Linked DNA regions of Salmonirosea aquatica. The protein of the gene in region 1 interacts with the protein of each later gene in a pairwise test. Links are inferred from orthologs where the notes say so. Each region holds a gene or a part of one and is shown on either strand. Other genes may lie near its edges.

What was found.
Region 2: the proteins of rlmB (region 1) and GBK04_RS02245 interact in binary tests that used the Escherichia coli proteins (3 or more experiments, as listed by UniProt). The link is inferred for Salmonirosea aquatica from one-to-one orthologs.

The regions. Positions count from the first base shown.
Region 1 is NZ_WHLY01000002.1:4,432,191-4,438,303, reverse strand. What follows is about bases 2,069-5,067. They hold rlmB (23S rRNA (guanosine(2251)-2'-O)-methyltransferase RlmB), read left to right. Parts: upstream 2,069-3,182; coding sequence 3,183-3,953; downstream 3,954-5,067. Other genes in these bases: GBK04_RS19275 (hypothetical protein), read left to right, coding at 4,714-5,067; GBK04_RS19280 (hypothetical protein), read left to right, coding at 4,334-4,699; GBK04_RS19290 (GWxTD domain-containing protein), read left to right, coding at 2,069-3,207. In the rest of the region: GBK04_RS19300 (hypothetical protein), read left to right, coding at 1-921; GBK04_RS19295 (crotonase/enoyl-CoA hydratase family protein), read left to right, coding at 1,014-1,820; more of GBK04_RS19290, read left to right, coding at 1,924-2,068; more of GBK04_RS19275, read left to right, coding at 5,068-5,409; GBK04_RS19270 (sensor histidine kinase), read left to right, coding at 5,390-6,113. UniProt on the Escherichia coli protein: Specifically methylates the ribose of guanosine 2251 in 23S rRNA.
Region 2 is NZ_WHLY01000002.1:312,610-318,688, reverse strand. Bases 1,048-4,012 are described here. They hold GBK04_RS02245 (NAD(P)H-hydrate dehydratase), read right to left. Parts: upstream 3,289-4,012; coding sequence 1,807-3,288; downstream 1,048-1,806. Other genes in these bases: dapF (diaminopimelate epimerase), read left to right, coding at 3,963-4,012; rplS (50S ribosomal protein L19), read left to right, coding at 3,431-3,808; GBK04_RS30255 (hypothetical protein), read right to left, coding at 1,418-1,576; feoB (ferrous iron transport protein B), read left to right, coding at 1,048-1,400. Also shown: more of feoB, read left to right, coding at 1-1,047; more of dapF, read left to right, coding at 4,013-4,751; GBK04_RS02230 (rhodanese-like domain-containing protein), read right to left, coding at 4,802-5,068; GBK04_RS02225 (OmpA family protein), read right to left, coding at 5,303-6,079. UniProt on the Escherichia coli protein: Bifunctional enzyme that catalyzes the epimerization of the S- and R-forms of NAD(P)HX and the dehydration of the S-form of NAD(P)HX at the expense of ADP, which is converted to AMP.

The DNA.
Region 1 (6,113 bases):
CCGCTGTTTTTGTTCTTCGACGGCAGTGGTCAACTCATTCATCAGGGTACCCCCATCGACAAGCCGACCCGCCCCGAATTCATTCAGGAGGTACTTCGCCACGGCCACGACGCGCTTTCGCCCGCTACCCGCACCAGCAGCTATCCGGCCCGCTACGCGCAGGGCGACCGGAATCTGGACTTCCTGATCAACTACGCCCGTTATGCCAAAACTACCCGCGACACGGCGCAACTGGCGGTCCTTACCCAGGAATTCGGAAAATTGTTTGCACTACCGGCCGATCTGGAAAGTCAGGTAGGGTTTTTCATCATCAGCCGCTTCATCGACGACATGCAGAATCCGATGGCTCAGTACTTTTTCAGCCATTTGGATACGTATCGTAGTAAATATGGCCCCCAGCCCGTTCAGCAGGCGGGCGAGAGTGTCCTATACCAGAGCTTGTATGGCCGGCAAACCAACACTTTACCCTCGACCGACATCATAGCCATTCGCAAGGCCATGGAATCTCTAGGTACCCCCGCCCCCATAGCGGCCCAACGGACGATCCTGAAAGAACTGGAGGCCTATTTCCGCGAGAATAATACAGCTGCCGCCACCGCTCGTTTCGACGAATACCGGGCATCCAATGCGCCCAAGATTATCGATTACGCCTACCTGATGCGGTTTTTCAACGAAAAAGCGCCGGACAATTCTTACGCCGCCAGTCTGGTTACGTGGATCAACGATGCCCTGAAGCCTTTCAAACCCGTGGCTCTGAATCGGGCCGAAGTGGCCGAATTGTACCGTGAGCAATCGGAAGCGTACTGGCGGTTAGGCAAGAAGGCCGAAGGAAAACAAGCCGCTGAGAAGGCGGTAGCCATTGCGAAAATCGTAAAAGAAAAACCGGAAACCTACGCCAAACAACTGGCCAAGTTTCAGTAGGTACCTTTAGTAGAAGATCGTGTAATACCAAGCGGGTACCTTGAACAAAGAACTTTATTTTTCCCACCTTTGCGGCAGCAAAACCCTCAACTATGGAACTCACCACCCTGCTCCTCTCCGTCGAAAATCACGTAGCGCATGTGAAATTCAACCGACCGCAGCGCGCCAACGCCCTCAACCAAACGGCCTGGAAGGAAATCCAAAACGTTTTTGAAGCGCTGGATGAGGACGAACAGGTACGCGTGATCGTGCTGAGTGGCGAGGGGAAGCATTTCTGTTCCGGCATCGATCTGGAGCTACTGATGAGCGTGACGGGCCTCACAGAAAATTGCGAAGGGCGTAAGCGGGAAAAACTCCGCAAACAGATTCTGGCTTTGCAGGTCCCCATCAATGCCATCGAGCAATGCAGCAAACCCGTGATCGCCGCCATCCACGGGGGTTGCATAGGCGCGGGGGTCGATCTTGTGGCGGCTTGTGACCTGCGCTACTGTACGGAAGATGCGTTTTTTAGCATCCGTGAAATAGATATGGGTATGGTGGCCGATTTGGGTACCTTGCAGCGTCTGCCCCACATCATTCCGCAAGGTACCCTGCGCGAAATTGCCTTTACGGGACGTTCAGTATTTGGCCCCGAGGCCCAACGGATTGGTTTGGTGAATGAAGCTTTTGAAACTAAGGAAAAAATGCAGGAAGGCGTTGCTAACGTGGCCCATCAAATCGCCGCTAAATCGCCCCTATCCATCCGGGGTACCAAGCACATTCTCAATTATTCCCGCGACCATTCTGTAGCCGATGGCCTTGACTATATGGCTACCTGGAATGCTGCCATGCTGCTGTCCAACGACCTGACGGAGGCCTTTCAGGCATCGATTCAGAAACGGGAAGCAAATTTTTTGTAATCAGTATCAGAACTCTCCGCTCGGAACAAAGAACTTTTTTTGCTCTTTTTTGGGTAAATCGACCACTTCCTTCGTTATTTGACCGTAACCAGGAAAAACCAGTATGAAGATCAAGTTTTCTCTCGCCTACCTTTCGGTACTTGCTTTGTGTGTAGGTGCCTGTACCTCATCAAAGCAGACGGCGGTGCGTTCGGTGGAATCGCAACGCGCTGCCGGTCAGGCTGCCCCAACGTCTATCAACGAGCCCACGCTGGTAGGCGTCACCAGCAAATTTATCAATATCGACTCCACCCAGGTGCGCGTGTTCGTGTACGTGGATGCGGTGGCGAATCAAACGCCTATCAGTGTAGAGGATTTTATACGCCTGTATAACCTCAACTACGTCATGTACTCCGATTACGGAACCCGCGACCGGCTCGCCTACGGCAATGTACCTTTGACCCCCCAAAACCTCACCCGGCTGGGCGATCAGGTCGTAGCTCAGTTTGATGTCAAAAAACCCGGCAAGGACTATGGCGTTCTGCTCATGGAAATCAGCCAGACGGGTACCCTGAAAAAAGTGTTGAATGACCTCGCCATCCGGTTTCGTGAGCAGCGCGACAGCGACCGGTTCGCGGTGTACGAGTCCGGGAAGCAGGTACCCCTGCGCCGCCATTTCGTCACTCAGAATGAGCCCGTGCAGATTCGCTCCATCAGCGACAGATCGGAACCGCTTCAGGTATTCTATTATCGCCATGGGTTCGATGCGGCGGCTTCTCCCATGAACACCGTACCGCGGACCGTCTCCAAGTCGCTGCAAGTAGATAGTACGTTCACGATTCAGAGTAACGAATCGGTCGCTTTTGCGCAGGAAGGGTTGTACTACATTCAGTCGGATACTACCCAAGCCGAAGGGTTGGGCTTGCTGGTGACCAACGACCGGTACCCTAAAATGACCCGGCCGGAGCAATTGAAAGAACCGCTCTTATACATGAGTACCAACCAGGAAATCACCGAAATGCAGAATGCTCGCGACAGCAAGAAAGCCCTGGACAAATACTGGCTGTCGCTGATGGGAGGAAATCCCGAACTGGCCCGGCAGGTGATCCGCAATTATTATAGCCGGGTGGAAGAAGCCAACCGCCTGTTCACCAGCTATAAAGAAGGCTGGAAAACGGACAAGGGAATGATATTTATTATTCTGGGCCCACCTGATAAGGTACAGCGCAGCAAGGACAAGGAAGTGTGGGTGTATGACCAGAAGGCCAACGCCACGAACGTCAATTTTACTTTTAACAAACGATCTAACCAATTCGTGGACGATCATTATGAGTTGGTGCGCTACGTAGAGTACCAGCCCATTTGGTATCCCGTAGTAGAAGCATGGAGAAACGGCGCTATCCGGTAAGAAAAACCCCCTCAATCCCGAAATCCGACATGGTTTTCGGGATTCAATCTGTTTTGGAAACCCTTCGTTCGGGGAAAGAAATCGAACGGCTCCTGATCCAGAAAGATCAAAGCTTTCCCGAAATTCAGCAGCTGGCCACCGAGTTGCAGGCGCCCGTCAGTAAGGTACCGGTGGAAAAACTCAACCGCCTGACCCGTAAAAACCATCAGGGTGTGGTTTGTTTCATCTCGCCTGTGCGGTATGTTTCGGCCCATAATGTGCTGACGCAGGTATACGAAGAGGGTAAAACGCCCCTGTTCCTGATGCTCGACCGCATCACCGACGTCCGCAATTTCGGAGCCATTGCCCGCACCGCCGAATGCGCGGGTGTGCAGGCTTTGCTGGTACCTTTCAAGGGAGGCAGCCAGATCAACGCCGACGCGATGAAAACCTCATCGGGTGCGCTCAACTACCTACCCGTCAGCCGCGAAGGTAGTATTCTGGATACCCTTCATTATCTGCGCGACAGCGGTTTGCAAGTGGTGGCCTGCACGGAAAAGAGCGAGGGTAGCTTGTATGAGGTCGACTTCACCATTCCTACGGTGGTCATCCTGGGCTCGGAAGAAGACGGCATTTCGGAGCAACTACTCCGGCTCTCCGACCACAAAGTGCGCATTCCGTTACTGGGCCAGGTTGAGTCGCTGAACGTATCAGCGGCCACGGCCGTGGTATTGTATGAAGCCGTCCGGCAGCGCAGCCAATCCTAGGATGTTTCTTTATGAAGCGAGTAAAAAAACCGGAGGCATAGCGCTTCCGGTTTTTGAGTTTAACCTAACCTATTTGTATATGGAGCGAATTGCCGCTTTCATGGCCACTACAAAGGTACCCTGGCTTCGTTTCAGGTTTTAGAGCGAATCTACCCGTTTTAGAAAATGGGTAGATTCGCAGCCTCTGTTCATTCAACTACCTGAATATACGTAGGTATTTTTACTTGATTTATCCAACGGTCTTTTATTTAAAAGACTCTCCTACAAACGAATACCCTGGAAAATATCTGAGCATTTAGTCAACGGTTTGGCAGGATGCACGATTGCCTGTAACTTGAAATCACTATTTTATATCTGTTTTGTTAAAATCAACCCATCGTATGAACACTACTAAATTGACCGGTGAAGAAGGCAAGTTTATTTCATCAGCCCAGGCGGCTGAGTTTACGGGCCGTTTTCATGAAAAGAAAAAGAAGGAAGGACAGAAGCCCGGCACCTACGTCGAAGCCCAGTTTTATGGTAACAAGCAGCTCCAGAAACTCATGAAAAAAGACGGCTGCGTAGGATTACGGTTTTACTTTGGGGTCTCCGAGGATAGGGAATTGGCCGATCACGTGGTGGTGGTAGCGGTGGACGCCGACGGGAAGGATCTGACCCGTACCCGTGTGGGTCTGAAAGACATGCCAGCCGGTGACGACGACGCTTTGGCTGGGGGGCCCTGTTGCCCGCACAACTGCAATCCCTAATCCCGGCTGAGCCTATGGCTTATTTTACCTATTTCGAGCGGTACCCGCTGGCCAGTTTTGCCGTTTTTTTTATTTTACTGCCTCTGTCTCTGGCATTTTACCGCTTTGCGTGGTTGGATCGAGCGTTCCGGCTCTTGACTATATTCCTATGCCTGGATCTGGTATTAGGCTTAGGAATGATTCATTTGGCGGCCCATCGGTCCAACAACCTGCTCTTGCTGAATCTTTTTGTACCCTGCCGCTATCTTTTATTCAGCGGTATGTTTTATTACAAGTTCCGTTCACCCGGGTTCAGGAAAATGGTCCTGTATACCCTGATCGGTTTTGTACCTTTTACCATTCTGGATGTGTACGCCAGTAATACCCTACTGAGCGATCTGCACAACCACCGGGTAGGGAGGTACTCGCAAGTGGTGGAAAGCGTCCTGATTATTCTGTGGGCGCTGCTGTATTTCTACGAAATGACCAAAACCCTGACCGTAAAAAATATCATCAGTTACCCTTTTTTCTGGGTCTGTGCCGGATTGCTCCTTTTTTATTCCGGCAATATCTTTTACTTTCCCTTTTGGTACTATATGTATGTATGGGAAGACGATTTGAAGCTGGGCTTTGTCGAAGAGGTACCCAACGTCGTCGAGATCATCTCCCTGCTTTTGTTTTCAATTGGTATCTGGCAAACCCGAGCCCATCATGACAGCCCTGAATCCTGAGCAATTGCGCTGGTCGATTCTGATTGCCTCGCTGGCCATGCTGCTCATGGCCGGGTTTGTGATCACCTTCATCATCTATTACCAAAAGAAGCGGCTTGAGCAGGAAAAAAATCTGCGCGATGTGGAAAAGAACTATCAACGGATGTTGCTCGAAACCGCCCTGAATTCAGAAGAGGCCGAGCGGAGGCGCATTGCCCAGGACCTGCATGACGACATCGGTACCATGCTTTCGCTCACCAAGCTCAGCCTCAATCAGCTCCATAAAAACATGAACAAGGAAGATCCGCGCTCTGAGTTTACCCTGCATAAAGCCCAATCGCTGGTGGAAGAAACCATCATCCACGTGCGGCGTATCACCCGCGACCTGGTACCTACGACATTGGAGCAGTTTGGATTGGTAGCCGCCATCGAAGAGTTCATCCACCGCTTGAGCGACAATGTTTCACTTACTGTCCATTTTCAGTGCGACACCGAGCATATTCCCCGGCTCTCGCCCCGAGTAGAACTGGCCCTTTACCGAATCATGCAGGAACTTGTCAACAATGCCATCAAACACGCCAATTGCGACGAAATCGAGATCGACCTGCACTTGGACAAAGGGAAATTGGAACTTCAGGTAACGGACAATGGCAAAGGGTTCGACGTCAAGGGCTTAGAACCCAGCCAACAGGAGGGTCTGGGATTACGCAACATCGAGAGCCGCC
Region 2 (6,079 bases), 4.1 Mb from region 1 along the record:
TGGCTTACGAAACCATCACCCGCTACGAGCGTCTGCGACCTCTGGTACAAAAAGCTGTAACGATAGTAGGCGAAAGCGACCAACCTGCCTGGACGCGACGGCTTGACAAAATCTTACTTCATCCATTCTGGGGTTATGTGGCTTTTTTGGGAGTACTGTTGGTCATTTTCCAAGCCGTTTTTGCCTGGGCTCAGTACCCGATGGACTGGCTGGATCTGGCTACGGCACAGGCGATTGAATGGACTAAGAATACTCTGCCTGCGGGCGTTTTAAATGATTTGCTAACCGATGGCCTCATGGCTGGAATTGGCGGGGTCATAATTTTTATTCCCCAAATTGCCTTTTTGTTTGGCTTGGTCGGGTTATTGGAAGAGTCGGGGTACATGGCGCGGGTCATGGTGATCATGGATAAGCTGATGCGCAAATTCGGCCTGAATGGGCGAAGCGTGGTGCCGCTTATCTCAGGTGTAGCCTGCGCAGTGCCGGCCATCATGACCACCCGGAGTATTAACAATGCTTATGAACGGTTGCTCACTATTCTGGTAACTCCGCTGATGAGTTGCTCGGCCCGCCTACCTATTTACACGATTCTAATCGCACTGGTGGTACCTGACGAAACGGTGCTTGGGGTACTTAACCTGCAGGGACTCGTTTTACTGGGCCTCTATCTGCTGGGGTTGGTAGGTGCTTTGGCTTCGGCCTGGTTATTCTCCCTGTTTATACCCCGCCGCGAGCCCAGCTATTTTATTTTAGAAATGCCTACCTACAAGCTGCCCCGTTGGAGTCACCTGGGTATCATGATGTTCGATAGCGTAAAGTCTTTTGTTTTGGAAGCGGGTAAAATCATCATAGCCATTTCCATCGTACTGTGGGTGCTGGCTTCGTATGGCCCCGGCGACAGTATGGAACAGGCCAGCGAACAGGCGTTGAGCAGCCTGACTGAAAACGTGAGCCCCGAGGCACGTGAAGCCACCGTGGCCTCAGCCCGTCTGGAAAGCTCTTATGCCGGACACTTCGGGCGCTTCATCGAGCCTGCCATTCGCCCACTGGGTTACGACTGGAAAATTGGGATAGCCCTCATCACATCCTTCGCCGCCCGGGAAGTATTCGTAGGTACCATGTCCACAATCTATAGTATTGGCGGCGATGCCAGTGAAGATGCCGTTACAATTCGCCAGCGCCTACAAAAAGAAAGGAACCCGCGCACGGGTGGACCTATGTACACCCCGGCAGTTTCCTTTTCCCTGCTTATGTTCTATGTGTTTGCTATGATGTGCATGAGTACCTTGGCCGTAGTATATCGCGAGACTCATGGCTGGAAATGGCCCCTGGTGCAGCTATTCTACACCATGGGGCTGGCTTACCTCTCGGCCTGGATTACCTACCAGCTCCTAAGCTGATGTGAATTGGTAGATTTCTACCACAAAACTCCTTTTTCGACCAGCGGATAGATGAATCGAAAAACAATGTAGGCGAAAATAAGTACGCCTAATCCTCCCAGCAACGTGGTCTGATCGATGGCTAACCTGGCTTCTTTTTTGTTGGAGCTTGCTGCTCCCCAATTACGTTGGATCATGGCTAATATTGATAAATTGTTAAATGGTGCTTTATTATAATGGTAGGTCTTGCAAATCTCGTGCTAACTGGAAAAAATTCATAGCGTAGAATCCCCTTATTCCAAAAACGGGTAGTTTTACCTATATCCTCATATACGCCTATTAGAGCAACCTGGTTGCTGAAAGGTTGGAAGAAAAAGGAAATTTTTCAGAATTCAGTAGAGGGTGCCAGGAAAAAAGAGGTACCTGCTCACCAACCCAGGTTTTCCACAATATCGGAAGCAATCATGGATACCTTGGACCGTGCCCGCGATGCCCGGTCGCCCGCTACGCCGTGCTGATATACCCCAAGCCGGGCAGCATCCTCAGGCGGATATTTTTGGGCTAAAAGGGAAGTCAAAATCCCCGTCAATACGTCACCACTGCCACCCGTGGCCATGCCCGCGTTGCCCGTTGCGTTGAAGTGAACGCTGCCATTAGGAAAAATAACGGCCGTGTGCGCTCCTTTGAGACATACCACCAGCGAATGCTCCTGTGCAAAACGACGAGCCAATTCCAGCCGCTCATAGTCATCATTGCTCTTTCCGGCCAGTCGTTCGAACTCTTTGGGGTGGGGAGTGATGAGGGTACCTGCAGGAAGTCTTTTGAGTAGGTCAGGATTTTCCGAAAGAAGATTAAGAGCATCGGCATCCCAAACCATGGGTACCTTTGCCTGTTCAATCAGCTCATCCAGGGCCTTCAGAGTTTGAGGTTCCTTGCCCAGGCCGGGACCTACCCCAATAGCCGTATAAGGGGCAAGCTCGGGCAGTGTGGTAATCAATTGTTCGTGTATGTCTACAGACACCATCGCTTCGGGTAGGGCAATTTGCATGATCGTATACCCGCAGCGGGCTACATGCACCGTGAGCAAACCTACCCCCGCTCGCAGGCACGCGCCGCCCGATAGCTGGGCCGCTCCCATTTTGCCATAGCTACCCGCCAGAAGCAGGGCATGCCCGAAGGTACCTTTGTGAGAAAATTTTTCCCGCGCACGAATCAGGTGCCTGGCGGCAGGAGCATCCGTAAAATAGTAAGGTGTTTCAGTTTGGTCGATGCGGGTTTGTGACAAGCCAATATCCACCACGTGCCAGTTGCCAACGAAAGGACCATTATGAGGCATCATGAAGGCCAGTTTGGGCAATTGGAAGCTCACCGTATGGTTGGGTTTGACAACGGCATCGGTGGTGTCGTTGACTTTATCCATGTATAAGCCACTCGCAATATCCACCGAGATCACTTCGGCCGGGCTATCATTTAGGGCACCGATCACTTTTTCCAACAGTCCCGATGCGGGGCGCGAGAGTCCGGAACCAAGTAGGGCATCGATCAGCAGGTCACCGGCAGGTAAGTTGGGAATGTCTTCGACGTGGCGGATGTCATGGATAGCCAGGAAATCACCCAGTTGATCCAGGTTGGCTTGAAAATCATCCGTAGCTTTTTGGGTATAGTGCACTACGTGTACACTTACCGGGTACCCTTTTCCCGACAAAAGACGCCCAATGGCCAATCCGTCACCGCCATTATTGCCCTTACCACAGAAAATTACAATTCTCTTCCGGTTGTCATAGCGTGCGCATAGCCAGCACACGAAGGCCCGCGCCGCCCTTTCCATCAGATCGAGGGAAGAAACAGGCTCATTTTGAATGGTATAGGCGTCGAGTTCGCGGACCTGGGATGCGGATAGAATTTTCATATTGTAAAAATAGCAATTCCTTTCATATCCCAAAAAGTACCCTTATCTTTGCACTCGTTTTTTACCAGGCTGTTTTGAATGAAGGGGCGTCACCCCATCCGCTGGAAATTAGCTTTTACCTGTTTATTTTTCAAAAATCATCATGAGTGAATTAATCAAACTCGTTGAGGCTACGAATGAGAATCGTAAGTCTGAATTTCCCGATTTCAAATCGGGCGACACCATCGTTGTGCACGTGAAAATCCGTGAGGGTGCCAAGGAGCGTCTTCAGTTGTTCCAGGGTACCGTCATTCAGCGCCGTAATCCCAATAGCGCGGGTGAAACGTTTACCGTGCGCAAGATTTCTAACGGAGTAGGGGTAGAGCGTATTTTCCCTATTCTTTCTCCTACCATCGCCAAAATCGAGCTACTTCGCCGGGGTAAGGTACGTCGGGCTCGCCTGTTCTACCTGCGCGGACGTCAGGGTAAGGCGGCTCGTATCAAGGAACTGAAGTCGGCCAAAGTAGCTGAAAAAGCATAATCCTTGTTTTTCCAGGCTACCTCAATGGTCGCAGCAGCCCCGCCGGTTTTTTCCAGCGGGGCTTTTTCTATATAAAGCAGGAAGGAGTGAATACTCTTGAACCAATTCTTTAAAACAATCATTACAGGAATTAACCCAGCAAAGGATAAAAAGCATGCTTCTCAATTTCTATAAATACCAGGGTACCGGAAATGATTTCATTCTGATTGACGATCGGACCGAATCATTTCCGGTTTCGACGCAATTGGTAGCCCGGCTTTGCCACCGGCGTTTCGGTATCGGAGCCGATGGCCTGATTTTGCTGCGGAATGAACCTGGCTATGACTTCCGAATGGTCTACTTCAACGCCGACGGCGCCGAAGGCAGTATGTGTGGAAACGGTGGCCGCTGTACGGTCCGGTTTGCGCACGATTTGGGTATATTCCAGGAGCATACCACGTTCATGGCGGTGGATGGAGTTCACGAAGCGACGGCAAATGAGCATTCGATACGGTTGAAAATGAGCCCGGTAGGTGATTCTGAGCAACATGAAACCTACGATTTTCTGGATACAGGCTCTCCACACTATGTGGCCTATGTCGATGACGTGGACAAAACCGATGTAGTCACCATTGGGCGAGCCGTCCGCTATGGCGAAACCTACGGTCCTCGCGGGGGGACCAATGTGAATTTCGTGCAAGTTGTATCTCCCAATTTTCTCAAAGTACGTACTTACGAACGCGGAGTAGAAGACGAAACTTACTCTTGTGGCACGGGTGTGACGGCCTGCGCACTCTCGTCGCACGCCCATTTTGGCTGGGAAAGTCCGGTTGATATCGCTGTGGTGGGTGGAAACCTTCAGGTCGAATTCCGGAAACTGGAATCAGGACAATTTGACGATATTTATCTGATTGGCCCGGCAGTACGGGTGTACGAGGGTACCTTAGAAATTGAGACAATCTAAGTCCCATCCGTAGCTTTTACCTGCCTTTCTGACAAATACTTCCGCCCCTCTTACTCAGCTTCAAGGATACCTCCCCGAAGGTGATAAATGGATTTGTCGGCCCAGGTAGGTACCCTACAGTAATCTAGCGCGGCTACTTTGCTGCGGGTACCGTTGGTACAGATAACGACAATCGTGTCGAATGTTTCCAGTACTTGCCTTTTCTCTCGGATCGTCGACAGTGGAATATTGATACCGCCTTCATTGAATTCTTCAAACTCCCAGGGCTCACGCACGTCCACTACAATCGTATTAGGTTCTGACTGAATTCGCTTCATTTCCGGAAGTGAAATATCTGTGTAAGTTTTTCTGGGTTTTGGATGATTGTTCATCGAGATATAACAGATTTTGGAGGTTTTACCTCATTCTGTCTTTTGGTCGAATACTGGTTTAACGCAAGTTATGAGTTTCTACAAAAAAGAGTGCCCCGACAAGCAGCGGGGCACTCATGGATATAAAGGGTACCTTTGAGAAAAGTGACTCAGGTACCTTAAATTCATTTACCAAATCGGCTACTGTACAGCCAGGATTTTAAATTCGGTCCGGCGATTGAGCTGGTATTCATCTTCGGTGCATTCTTCGCCATCCACACAATCGTTTACGGGGTCTGTTTCTCCATATCCCTTGGCTACCAGTCGCATCGGGCTGATTCCGCGACGCACCAAATAGTCGTAAGCGGCCCGGGCCCGGCGTTCGGACAGTTTTTCGTTATAAAAATTACTGGCCCGACTATCGGTGTGGGAGCGTAGCTCTACGGTCATTTCGGGATATTTTTTCAGCAACGCCACCACACGTTCCAGTTCCTTGGCGGCATCGGGACGAATGAAAAACTTATCAAGGTCATAGTAGATATTGTCCAGTTTGAACACATCGCCCTCCCCGTAGATACCCACGTTATTTTCTACCACTTCGCCACGTTTGGGCGTTTTTATTTGATTTTGGTCCCGGGTGTAGCGGTCTTTTTCGGTGGTGATGGTATAATTCGAATTGGGATCCATATCGAATTCATAGCCTCCATCAGGACCCGTGGTTACGGTTTCTTCGGTCTTGTCTTTCTCATTGCGAAGCGTTACTCGAACCCCATCGGCGGGCTGCAAATCCACTTCCTTGCGGATGGTACCTTTCACGATTGAAGTGTTTTCATTACGATCCAGGTAAATCGAAATCCCCATCGAAGGGTTGGTAGACTGGGTAAGGGTAGAGAAACGGACACTGTTGGCGGCGTACCCTTCCTTGATTCCCCTGAATTCGTATTCGGTATTGGAGTCCATACAGAGCCTGATGCTGCC